4 regions of the Shewanella sp. NKUCC06_TVS genome follow, and region 1 is predicted to be linked to each of the others. Evidence: predicted binding sites of a transcription regulator. Region 1 holds the regulator's gene; each other region holds the start of a gene.
What was found. The regulator LexA, encoded in region 1, represses DNA repair genes until DNA is damaged. The targets are predictions, from matches to a motif close to TACTGTATNNNNATACAGTA.
Positions count from the first base shown of each region.

Region 1 (3,216 bases):
ATTTTCTGTGGTTGATCATGGCGTAAATCATGACGCCAAAGACCACTAGGCCTATTGCGCAGCAGATATACAAAATGGTCATGTGCAAGTGATAAACCTTGCCACTGATCTCGGTCACGCCAGGGGTCATGTTGAACCGCATGTCCGCGGCGGTCAACGGTGGTGCGAAAAGCACCACGAGTAAACAATACAACAATTGCTTCACAAGACTTCTCCTCTGCCAATTGCGAATAGCAACTACAAAGAAGAGCAACACAGTAAGTCTCAACTCTATGCAAACTCTTCAGTTCCCAAAAAAGCTTTTTTGACTTCAACGTGCGTTGGCGGCTGTTACTTTTAATCAAGTATTGTTACTGCTGGTAATTAGCCACGCTGGCACATACTGCTGAAATAAATCTGTTCTCTATTTTTAGTGGCGCTTCGAGTTCGATAAATACTCGATTCATTGACCACGGAAGGTGATATATCATCACCGACTTAACCAACCATACTTGCTGTTTAAATATTGATCAAGATCACTTATTTATCTAATTATCTGAAAAATTGCCAAAAAAAAGCCTCACATTCATAGGTGAGGCGGCTTTCAAGGTAAAAAATTAAATGAATATTTAGTGTACAGCGCTAAAAAAAGATTGCTGACCGAAGAGATTGCCTTGCTCAATGCGTACGTCGGCATGTAAGTGACTGTTTACGTCTTCAAGCACTATGCCCATAGCTCGGGCACTTTTAGCCACGATTTGTAGGCGTCGATTATCCCGCGCATCCAATGATTGAGTCCAAGTAATGACTGCACTGGACGTACCACTTGTCAGGGCTTTTTCCATTGCCCACAGGGTTTCGACTTCATCTTTAGCATGTACCAGCAAAACTCTATCCATACGCACACCTGCGCTGGCGAGCATTTGCTTGTAGCCAATACTTGGAGGGTTGATGAGCACTAACCAACGGCCCTGTTGGCTTAACTGAGCGAGTTGTGCACTCAGATGAATTAATTCTTGGCGACCTTGAGTCTTAGTTGGCATGCAGGCGATGGGCGCATGGTGCCAGTCATAGTCAGCATCACGGACTTCATCGAGCCACAGGCCCGGATGGCGGGGGGCATTGCCAAGTAGTTTATTCATAGCCAATCTCCATTACGGATCACACCGACGGCGAGTCCTTCAATTGTTAAACTTTGGAAGCCTAAATCCACTTTAATCGGGGAGTAATCTTCATTTTCGGCATGTAGATAGACTACATTACCTTTTTTTTCGAAACGTTTAACAGTGACATCGTCATCGACTCTAGCGACAACCACTTGACCATTTCTAGCTTGTTCTACTTTATGAACTGCCAGCAAATCACCTTCGAGAATGCCGATATTTTTCATGCTGTCGCCTTTTACTCGCAGTAAAAAATCGGCGGCGGGATGGAACATGCTTGGGTCGACTTGGTAGTACTGTTCAACATGTTCTTGGGCGAGGATAGGTTCACCTGCGGCCACTTGGCCGATGAGCGGTAAACCTGTTTCAGTCAAATCTTCGATTTCCGCAGGCAGACGAATGCCCCGAGATGTGCCTGGCATGATCTCAATGCAGCCCTTTTTTGCCAACGCTTTAAGGTGTTCTTCAGCCGCATTGGCGCTCTTAAAACCTAAACGGGTTGCGATTTCTGCCCGAGTGGGTGGCATGCCAGTATCGGCAATATTTCGTTTAATTAGCTCTAAAATTTCAGCTTGGCGTGGCGTCAAAGGTCTCATGGTGTTTCCTGTTTTTCTATACAGTTACTGTTAGTATATACAGTATTATTTGCAGCGCAAGTATTAACCACTTTTTAGCTATGTTGGAGAGAATTAGCGAATATTGCCCATAGTCTGGTATTCTATCGGGCTAGTAAACGCACTTAATTGCATAAGAATAATGCCTAAACACGACTCTCTTTGGTTGAAATCATTACGTTGGATCCAAAAACACTTAGTGCACACTATTGTGGTACCTCAGGATCCCTTTGCCGATCTGAATCTGGATGCTTCCAGACCCCTTGTTTATGTGATGAAAACAGAATCCCTCAGTGACATCGCTGCTTTGAGCGAAATAACGGCTAAGTTAGGCTTACCAAGCCCTTATGAGCCTCTAGTGGCTAATGGTGTGACTGCGCCTCGGGTTGTCTGTCTTCAAGGACGTAAGCCACTGTTTGGCGAACGTGCTGGTAATGAGCCTTTCCTCGAATGCTTTATGCGTTTGTTAGCCGTGCATAAGGAACGTCCTGAATTAGATATTCAACTGGTACCCGTGAGCCTGTATTGGGGCCGAACGCCAGGGAAAGAAGACGACACTATGAAGGCGGCCGTATTTGAGCGGGAAAACCCGACTTGGCTGCGCAAGTGCTTGATGATTCTGTTCTTAGGTCGACATAACTTCGTGCAGTTTTCGAATGCCGTATCCCTGCGTTACATGGCTGACGAACATGGCACCGACATGGGGATTGCCCATAAGTTAGCACGGGTTGCGCGCGTGCATTTCCGTCGTCAACGTAAGGTAATGACAGGGCCTGTGCTGCCAAACCGCCAAGCACTGTTTCATTCGTTACTCAAATCTGAGTCGCTGCGCAAAGCGATTCAAGAAGAAGCCGCCAGTAAAAAGATTTCTGAGACCCAAGCGCGCGAGACGGCCATTGAGTACCTTGATGAAATCGCTGCCGATTACTCAGACAGTTTAGTGCGTATTGCCGAGCGTTTCTTAACTTGGTTGTGGAACAAGCTTTACAGCGGGATCAACATTAAAGGCGCCGAGCAAGTTCGCCAGTTGCACCACGATGGCCACGAGATTGTTTATGTGCCTTGCCATCGTAGCCACATGGATTACCTGCTGTTATCGTATATTTTGTATTATCAAGGCATGGTTCCGCCGCACATTGCTGCTGGCATTAACCTCAACTTCTGGCCCGCTGGACCTATGTTCCGTCGCGGTGGTGCCTTCTTTATCCGCCGTAGTTTTAATGGCAATAAGCTGTACACCGCAGTATTTCGTGAGTATTTAGATCAGCTGTTTGCTAAAGGTTATTCAGTGGAATACTTCTCCGAAGGTGGCCGTTCACGTACTGGCCGTCTGTTGGCGCCGAAAACTGGCATGATCGCCATGACGATGAACAGCGTACTGCGCGGTATTGAACGTCCTGTCACACTTGTGCCTGTGTATTTAGGCTATGACCATGTGATGGAAGTGGCGACTTACCATA
Region 1 is NZ_JAHKQX010000017.1:104,057-107,272, reverse strand. Features, by position in the region: gene coxB (cytochrome c oxidase subunit II) at 1-205, opposite strand, end outside; gene KO531_RS17985 (SulA-like leucine-rich domain-containing protein) at 609-1,121, opposite strand; gene lexA (transcriptional repressor LexA) at 1,118-1,738, opposite strand; gene plsB (glycerol-3-phosphate 1-O-acyltransferase PlsB) at 1,899-3,216, shown strand, end outside.

Region 2 (3,216 bases), on a different contig from region 1:
TTGGCCCATTAAAAAACGCACTCGTTTGGCCTTTTCCTTTGCGATGAGATCCCGAGCTTTAGAGCCCTTCACTTCTGTCACACGGGGAATGCCGTATTTTTTGGTGGCTTTATCTTTTGCTAGCTCAAACCAGTCACAATCACAATTAACCAAAGCGGCTTCAATACAGTCTTTAGATAAGCCTTTCTGTGCGATTGCTTGGCGGATGCGTATTGCACCGTGGCCTCGACTGATGTGGCTTCGCACCAACAGTTCGGCATAACGAGCATCATTAATAAAACCGGAGGATTCGCAAGCATCGAGTACAGGTTCGATATCGTTAAGTTCGAAACCTTTTTCGAGCAATTTATCGCGGATTTGTAAACGGGAATAATCGCGGCGCGCTAACAGCGCGACCGCAATTTGATGGGCTGACTGACTCAGAATACTTCGCCTGTCTCTAAATCAATATTGTCCTCAGTACTATCATCAGCTTTGGCAGCCAAGGCACTCGGATTACTCAAAAGCAACTCACGTAGCGTCTTGTCAATTTCAGCCGCAATAGCTGGGTTTTCAGTCAGATATTTGCCAGCATTAGCACGACCTTGGCCGATTTTATCACCTTTATAGCTGTACCAAGCACCCGCTTTTTCAATCAACTTATGGGCTACGCCTAAGTCAACTAACTCACCAGTACGGTTAATACCTTGGCCATAAAGGATTTGGAACTCAGCCTGCTTAAACGGCGCTGCAACCTTGTTTTTCACCACTTTAACGCGAGTTTCGTTACCGACCACTTCATCGCCGTCTTTAATGGCACCAGTGCGGCGAATGTCTAAACGAACAGAAGCATAAAACTTCAGCGCGTTACCACCGGTTGTAGTTTCTGGGTTACCGAACATCACACCAATCTTCATCCGGATTTGGTTGATGAAGATAAGTAAGGTGTTAGATTGCTTTAAGTTACCCGCAAGTTTACGCATGGCTTGGCTCATCATACGCGCCGCTAGGCCCATGTGAGAATCACCAATTTCGCCTTCGATTTCAGCTTTAGGCGTTAATGCCGCCACTGAGTCGACTACGATAACGTCAACAGCGCCTGAACGAGTTAAAGCATCACAAATCTCAAGCGCTTGCTCGCCAGTATCCGGTTGCGAACACAGCAGGTTATCAATATCTACGCCCAATTTTTTAGCATAAATAGGGTCTAACGCATGCTCTGCATCGATAAAGGCACAGGTTTTGCCTTCACGTTGCGCTGCGGCAATCACTTCTAAAGTCAGTGTTGTTTTACCTGATGATTCAGGACCATAGATCTCAACTATACGACCCATTGGCAAACCGCCAGCACCTAAAGCAACGTCCAGAGACAGAGAACCGGTAGAAATGGTCTCAACATCCATAGAGCGATCTTCGCCCAGCTTCATGATGGAGCCTTTACCAAATTGTTTCTCAATTTGGATCAATACCGCAGCAAGTGCTTTCTCTTTATTTGGATCGACCTTCATTCCTGTTCCCTCATCAAGACAAGCATTAAGCTGTCAAAAGTGATATTTAATTTACAAACGGGTAATTCAAAAAGCCGCGCTTTTTGTCTTAATTCTGCTGACTAGTATACTGTACAATCATACAGTATCAAGACCTGTGACTGAATTATTTTTAGCTGATAGGATTTTTAATATGGCCAAGGTTTTAGCGAATATTAAATCAGATAATAGCTCCCTTTGATCAATATCCATCGTTAAGGGCTCAATTTTCGCTAAATTATTGCTAAGATTGGCGCAACAAATTTTGCGTGGTCTTTTTAGCTGAAAATTGTACAGCAGTCTTCCGCTTCCATAGCGCTTAATCACCCTTAACCACACAAACTGTATCGCCTTTAGGCAGTCACAACGGACGATAACGATTTAATGAATGTAATTGATACCGATGATTTAGAAAAACATACTCCTATGATGCGTCAGTACTTGACGATGAAAGCAGAACATCACGATATGTTGCTGTTTTATCGCATGGGTGACTTCTACGAGTTGTTTTATGACGATGCTAAACGCGCTTCTGAGCTATTAGGCATTTCACTCACTGCGCGCGGTAAAAGTGGTGGCGATCCTATTCCGATGGCGGGACTTCCTTACCATGCTGTGGAAGGCTATCTTGCAAAATTAGTTCAAATTGGTCAATCAGTTGCGATTTGCGAACAGATTGGCGATCCCGCGACATCTAAAGGGCCCGTAGAACGTAAAGTGGTGCGAATTGTCACACCAGGCACCTTAACCGACGAAGCGTTGCTACAAGAACGCCAAGACAATCTGTTAGCCGCGGTTTATCAAGGTAAAGTCGGTTTTGGTTATGCCACATTAGATGTTTCATCCGGACGTTTTGTGATTGCAGAGCTCGACACGCGAGAGTCATTAGAAGCGGAATTGCAACGCACTAATCCCGTTGAAATCCTCTACAGTGAAGACTTTGGCGAACTAGGTCTACTTAACGGTTTTAAAGGTAAACGTCGTCGCCCTGAATGGGAATTTGATTACGATACGAGTATCAAGTTACTACTGGCCCAGTTCGGCACTAAAGACTTACATGGTTTTGGTATCGCAGATGCACGTTTATCACTGCAAGCTGCGGGTTGCTTGATGCAATATGTCAAAGACACACAGCGCACGGCACTGCCCCATATCAATGCCATTATCCGCTTCAATCAAACCGATAGCATAGTGCTCGATGCAGCAACGCGCCGAAATTTAGAATTAACTCAAAACCTTGCCGGTGGCCGCGATAATACCTTAGCGGCAGTATTAGATAACACGGCAACGCCTATGGGCAGCCGTATGTTACAACGCTGGATCCATCAGCCTCTGCGAGATCCTAAACAAATCAAGGCGCGCCAACAGGCGGTGACTGAACTCCTCGATACCGCTGCCCACGAAAGTTTGCATGAGCAGTTAAAGGCACTTGGCGATATCGAACGTATCATGGCAAGACTCGCGCTGCGTACCGCTCGCCCAAGAGACTTTGCACGTTTACGTCAAGCACTGGGCTTATTGCCTGAATTACAACAGAGTTTAAGTACACTGAGCGCGCCGCACACGACTCAATTGCGTCAACACTTAGGTGAGTTCCCCACCGAGCAAGCCCTACTTGAGCGCGCGATAGTCGATAATCCTCCCATGCTTATCCGCGATGGCGGAGTGATCCGTGAAGGCTACAACAGCGAACTAGATGAATGGCGCGGCC
Region 2 is NZ_JAHKQX010000009.1:94,732-97,947, reverse strand. Features, by position in the region: gene KO531_RS11730 (regulatory protein RecX) at 1-345, opposite strand, end outside; gene recA (recombinase RecA) at 420-1,487, opposite strand; gene mutS (DNA mismatch repair protein MutS) at 1,890-3,216, shown strand, end outside.
Region 2: a site for LexA is predicted at 1,595-1,614, ahead of recA (recombinase RecA). Genes of this name have one in related genera too.

Region 3 (3,216 bases), on a different contig from region 1:
AAGCCATATCAGCCGTTTTAACTGTGCCGTATACGGTTGAGCCAATGATCACGACTTTGAGAACGACCATGAACCAAGGGTGATTTACTTTACGGTTAATATAGGCAATGTTGGTCTCGGCAATGTAGTAATAAGCCACTATGGTCGTAAAGGCGAAGAAGAACAGTGCGATAGCCACAAAGATATTGCCAAATCCTGGCATCATACTTTCCATTGCCGTTTGTACGTAGCCTGGTCCTGCAGCGACTCCGGCAATGCCTGTATAGAGCGCCGCACCGTCTGGGCCCTGAACATTATACAGTCCTGTAATAAGCAGCATGAAACCAGTTGCAGAGCAAACGAATAAGGTGTCGATATACACAGAAAAAGCTTGAACTAACCCTTGTTTGGCTGGATGGCTTACCGCCGCTGCAGATGAGGCGTGTGGCGCTGTACCTTGACCCGCTTCGTTGGAGTAAATCCCCCGCTTTACCCCCCACATGATGGCTAAGCCTAAAATGGCACCAAAACCCGCATCAAAGCCAAAGGCACTTTTGATAATTAACCATAAAATACCCGGTAGCTGGCCAATATTTAGCGCTATGATGACACAAGCCACTATGATGTAACCCAGTGCCATAAAGGGGACGACGGCGCTGGCAAAGTGAGCGATACGTTTTACACCGCCAAAAATGATAAAACCAAGAAGCATAGCCAGTATGGCTGCAGTCACATTAGGATCTATGTTGAAAGCGGTTTTTAAACTTGAACCAATCGAGTTAGCTTGTACGCCTGGCAGCAGGATCCCGCAGGCAAATATGGTCGCTATTGCAAATACCCATGCATACCATTTCATGCCTAAGCCTTTTTCAATATAAAAAGCAGGCCCACCACGATACTCGCCATTGATTTTTTCTTTATAGACTTGACCTAAGGTCGATTCAACGAAGGCGGAGCTGGCACCGAGAAAGGCAACCATCCACATCCAAAATAAAGCGCCAGGACCACCAAAGGTGATTGCTGTGGCAACCCCTGCAATGTTACCTGTACCGACTCGACCCGCTAATGTCATCGCGAGTGCTTGAAAAGACGACACTCCCGCATCAGTGCTCTTACCATCAAACATCAGGCGGATCATTTCTGGCAGATGGCGCAGCTGTAAAAATCGAGTGCGAAGGGAGAAATAGAGCCCGACACCTAGGCAAAGAAAAATAAGTGCAGGGCTCCAAATTACACTATTGATCGCGTTGACAATCTCATTCATAGACTCCGATTCCTTTATTGTGTTGTTTTAGCAGAGTTTTTAGGTTTACGGTTATTCAACAGATGTTGAGTTAGGACATTCACTTTTGATTAAGACATTTTTTGTAAATATCCGAGATACTCAACATAACTATTTTTTAGGGAGCTTCATAGTTAAAGTGTTAAATATTTGAAACCAATGTGTTTTGAAATTGAGTTTTAGCATGGATAAATAAAGCGGAGGGGCGAGTTAACTCGAAATACGTTAGTGATTTATTATGAATGTCAGTTATCCCATTACCCAAAGTAGCATCCACACGCCGAATAAGCTGCTTAAGCTATGGCGCGTGATTTGATGGCTGAGTAATAGAGATAAACTCACAGCAATAGGAATGACGAGAATGAATCCCCATGCTAACGGCATATCGATGATTTTCATTTGTCCCAGCCAGGTACTGGTGAGCATGCTTATTGCGAGTAACATTAAGCTATGGAATATCAATAACTGATTGAATCTTAATATTAATGCTGGAGTTATTGTCATAGCCTGTCGCGCATTTATTGCAAACTGTTTCATAGTCACTCCTTAGTCATTTAGTGTATCTTATGCCTTGTTGAGAATCATTCGCAATTGAATTTACACTTAAGCTTTTACATTTAAGCTCGGTTTACTACAGAAATTTGCACTCAGCTGGCGTTTGGGCTAAATTATACTGTAATTATATCCAGTGCTTGGTGTTTATATGATTCTCTATATCGCAGAAAAACCTAGCCTAGGGCGGGCCATTGCCGATGTATTGCCTAAACCCCATAAAAAAGGCGATGGATTTATCGAAGCCGCCAATGGCGATTGTGTGTCTTGGTGTGTTGGTCACTTGCTCGAGCAAGCAGAACCTGATGCCTATAATCCCGAATTTAAGTCTTGGAAATTCGAGCATTTGCCAATAGTGCCAGACAAGTGGCAACTAAAACCTAAGGCTGCGACCCGCAGCCAACTCACAGTGCTTAAACGATTAGTCAAACAAGCTAACACCTTGGTTAATGCGGGCGATCCCGACCGTGAAGGGCAGTTACTCGTGGATGAAGTGATTGCCTATCTTGGCGTGACGGGTGACAAGCTACATCAAACCCAGCGTTTACTGATCAGTGACTTAAACCCACAAGCTGTAAAACGGGCTTTAACGCAACTACGCAGTAATCGCGAGTTTATTCCTTTATCCACATCTGCCTTAGCCCGCAGTCGTGCCGATTGGCTCTATGGCATGAATATGACGCGTGCGTACACCATCCAAGGTAAAAAGGTCGGTTATCAAGGCGTGTTATCCGTCGGCCGAGTACAAACGCCATTGCTTGGGCTAGTGGTGCGCCGTGATGAAGAGATTGCCCACTTTCAATCTAAACCTTTTTATGAAGTACTGGCGCATTTGGCGACCGAGAAGCAAGAAACCTTCAGCGCCAAGTGGCAACCTAGCGAAGCTTGTCAGCCTTATATGGATGAAGAAGGACGAGTGTTAGCGAGAGGGCTAGCGCAAAATGTGGTGAGTCGCATCAGTGATAAACCCGCTTTAGTCACTCAATTAGTGGCTAAGGACAAGAAACAGAATCCACCATTGCCCTACAGCTTATCCGCGTTACAGATTGATGCGGCCAAACGGTTTGGTATGAGTGCTAAGGATGTGCTCGATACCTGCCAAAGTTTGTATGAACGCCATAAACTCATTACTTACCCACGCTCCGACAGTCGTTATTTACCCGTTGAGCAACATAACCTTGCGCCTTCGGTACTTAAGGCGATAAGTGACGGTGCTGCTGAGTTATTGCAAGGTGCTGATGCACCCGATCCCCGTCTTAAATCTAAAGCATGGGATGATAAAAAAGTGGACGCCCATCACGCAATCGTCCCCACAGAGAAGACGGCTAACTTATCTAGCTTGAGTCAGCGTGAGAGGCAGTTATATCTTCATGTTGCTCGCCAGTACTTAGCCCAGTTTTATC
Region 3 is NZ_JAHKQX010000012.1:98,896-102,111, reverse strand. Features, by position in the region: gene KO531_RS14350 (alanine/glycine:cation symporter family protein) at 1-1,243, opposite strand, end outside; gene KO531_RS14345 (hypothetical protein) at 1,511-1,798, opposite strand; gene KO531_RS14340 (DNA topoisomerase III) at 1,965-3,216, shown strand, end outside.
Region 3: a site for LexA is predicted at 1,933-1,952, ahead of KO531_RS14340 (DNA topoisomerase III). Genes of this name have one in related genera too.

Region 4 (3,216 bases), on a different contig from region 1:
CTCATGTCGATTGGTTATCTTATCAAGCGCAAAGCCGTTGAAGGAAGTTGTGGCGGTTTAGGTGTTCTAGGGATTGAAAAAGCGTGTGATTGTGATGACCCTTGTGACAAACGTAAACGTCGTATGGCCGCTGAAGAAGCGCGTCGTGAGAAGTTAACGAAAGACCGCATTATCTAAATAGTCTTGATTCGATCATAGCCTCCAATTTAGGGGGCTATTTTTTTGCCTCGTATTTTCTTACACGGGTTAATCATTTGAGATTTATCCTTGGGATTAGAGTGGGATAGCAAGTTAATCTAAGCAGGAATGAGAATGCTTTTCATCATTAAGTGAGTGAAATATAAAGATAATTTGAGTTGGTCGATAAATTGTACTAGGCTAGAAGCTTGATTTAGATCAATCTTTTCACGCTTACCAAGGATAGTAACTTATGAAAGGTCATCCTAAAGTGGTTGGGCAACTGAATCGGGTGCTTACCTGTGAGTTGACCGCAATCAATCAATATTTCCTCCATGCCCGCATGTTTAAACATTGGGGCTTAGAGAAGTTAAACCACGTCGAATACAAAAAATCCATCCAAGATATGAAGCACGCCGATAAGCTCATCGAGCGAGTGCTGTTTTTGGAAGGTCTACCTAATCTGCAACAACTCGAAAAACTTCGCATTGGTGAACATAGCCAAGAGATGCTCGACTGCGATCTGGCCATGGTGCAAGAGCAGCTTACATTGCTGCGTGATGCGATCAGCTTGTGTGAAGCCGAACAGGACTATGTGAGCCGCGATCTGCTGGAAGATATTCTCGAAGACGAAGAAGAGCACTTAGATTGGCTCGAGTCGCAGCAAGAGCTCATTACGCTAACCGGTATTCAAAATTATCTACAATCGCAAATTAGCGACCAATAGGAGCAAGATATGAAAGGCGATAAAGACGTTATCGATGCGTTAAATCGACTCCTAACGGGAGAACTCTCGGCAATGGATCAGTATTTTGTCCATGCCCATATGTATGAAGATTGGGGCCTGAATGAACTCTATGAGCGTATCGCCCATGAGTCAGATGATGAGAAAGCCCATGCTGCCAAATTAGTGCAGCGCATTTTATTCCTCGAAGGTACACCCAATGTTGCCGCCCGTGAGGCATTGAACATAGGTAAAGATGTAGAAGAGATGCTACGTAATGATCTCGCCTACGAATACAAGGTCGCGGACGATTTGCGCAAAGTGATTGCACTGTGTGAGCAGAAGCAAGATTACCAGACACGTGAAATCCTTGAAGTATTACTTGACGATACAGAGTCTGACCATATGTATTGGCTCGAAAAACAACTTGGGCTTATTGACCGTGTTGGATTGCAAAACTACCTGCAAACTAAGATGTGAGCCTTAGATTGTTAGGTTGAGTAAATACCTAGGCCACTGAGTGTAATGGCCTAGGAAACTCAGTTATTAAGCATGTCTGTTGTTCCTCACACTTGTCTTGTTCTCTTTTCCAGCGCTAGGCTACATCTTATTGGCCCCAAATCTATCAGGAATACTTGATTACTGTTTTTATATACAGTATTTTGGCGTTGGAGGAATTCAACGTGCGAAAAATTATTCATATCGATATGGACTGCTATTTTGCTGCAGTGGAAATGCGCGACTTTCCTGAGTACCGTGGCAAGCCTTTAGCCGTAGGCGGCAGTAGCGACCGTCGCGGTGTTATCAGTACTTGCAGTTACGAGGCACGTAAATTCGGTGTACGTTCAGCAATGGCAACGGCTTATGCCTTTAAGTTGTGCCCTGAGCTGATTTTAGTTCCGGGTCGGATGCAAGTTTACAAAGAAGTGTCGCTACAAATTCGTGAAATATTTTCCCGCTATACCCAATTAATTGAGCCGCTTTCCTTAGATGAAGCTTATTTGGATGTGAGTGAGTGCCAACAATATAAGGGCTCTGCGACCTTGATTGCCCAAGCGATTCGTCGCGATATCTTAACCGAAACGGGTTTAACCGCATCGGCGGGTATCGCGCCAGTAAAATTTTTAGCTAAGGTCGCCTCGGATCTGAACAAGCCAAACGGCCAATATGTCATTACACCAGAGACGCTTTCTGAGTTTGTTAAGACCTTATCGCTGCGTAAAATTCCCGGTGTTGGTAAAGTCACCGCCGAAAAGCTCTCTTCGCTCGGGCTCAATACCTGTGGTGATGTGCAAGCTTATTCTAAACCTGAGCTCTTAGCGCGATTCGGTAAGTTTGGTGGTGTGTTGATTGAGCGTTCCCAAGGCATAGATGAACGGGGTATTTCTGCCGACAGAGAGCGCAAATCAGTGGGTGTTGAAACCACGTTAGCAAAGGATATTTATAGCTTAGAGCAGTGCCAGCAGGTGATGCCTAGTTTGATCCAAGAACTGTCCTTGCGTTTAAGTCGCAGTGCTAAGGAACGCAAAATACATAAACAGGTGGTCAAACTTAAGTTTAACGATTTCAAGCAGACTACAATTGAGCACCGGAGCGATGAAGTCTCGATTGTAATGTTCTATGAGCTACTCGCACAGGCTATGGAAAGGCAAGAAGGCCGCGGCATTCGTCTATTGGGGATTTCAGTTGGCCTTACTGATTCTACTCTTGTCGTCGCCACAAGCTTAAACGGCCAGACTCAGCTGGATTTAGCACTCTAGCCGTTTATTGAGTCGATAAGCCGCAGACTCATGCCTGCATTGGCTCAATAAGCCTCGGGTGGATTCGCCAACATAAAATCAATTAACAGTCTGACTCGTAAGGGCAGGTTGTCTCGATCGCGATACATCAAGTAGGCGGTACGCGGAATACCTTGCCACTCGGGCAGTATTTGAATGAGTTTGCCACTTCGTATCTGTTCACTCGCCATGCTGATGGGTATGAGTCCAATCCCAAGCCCCGCCACCACGGCCTGACAGGCAATCGCCATATCATCGACGGCTAGTTTGATATTCCCCCTTGGTTCAAACTCGACATTTTGCCCTGTGCTATTGTGCTGTAAACGCCACGTTTTTGTGGGCTTGGCGATGATAACCGGATGCTGATCCAGCTCTTCAATGGATTGCAGCGCATGCCACTGCGTTGCCGATGTGCTGGTGCAAAGTACAAAGCTAATCGTGGTAAGTGGCCTTGCAATCCAATCGGGATCTTTAGGTTCGCCCACTCGAAAGGCGATATCGATGGCGTTTTCACTGACATCGATATTCATGTTCGAC
Region 4 is NZ_JAHKQX010000002.1:91,237-94,452, reverse strand. Features, by position in the region: gene nqrM ((Na+)-NQR maturation NqrM) at 1-177, shown strand, start outside; gene bfr (bacterioferritin) at 431-904, shown strand; gene bfr (bacterioferritin) at 914-1,381, shown strand; gene dinB (DNA polymerase IV) at 1,585-2,661, shown strand; gene KO531_RS02520 (LysR family transcriptional regulator) at 2,706-3,216, opposite strand, start outside.
Region 4: a site for LexA is predicted at 1,542-1,561, ahead of dinB (DNA polymerase IV). Genes of this name have one in related genera too.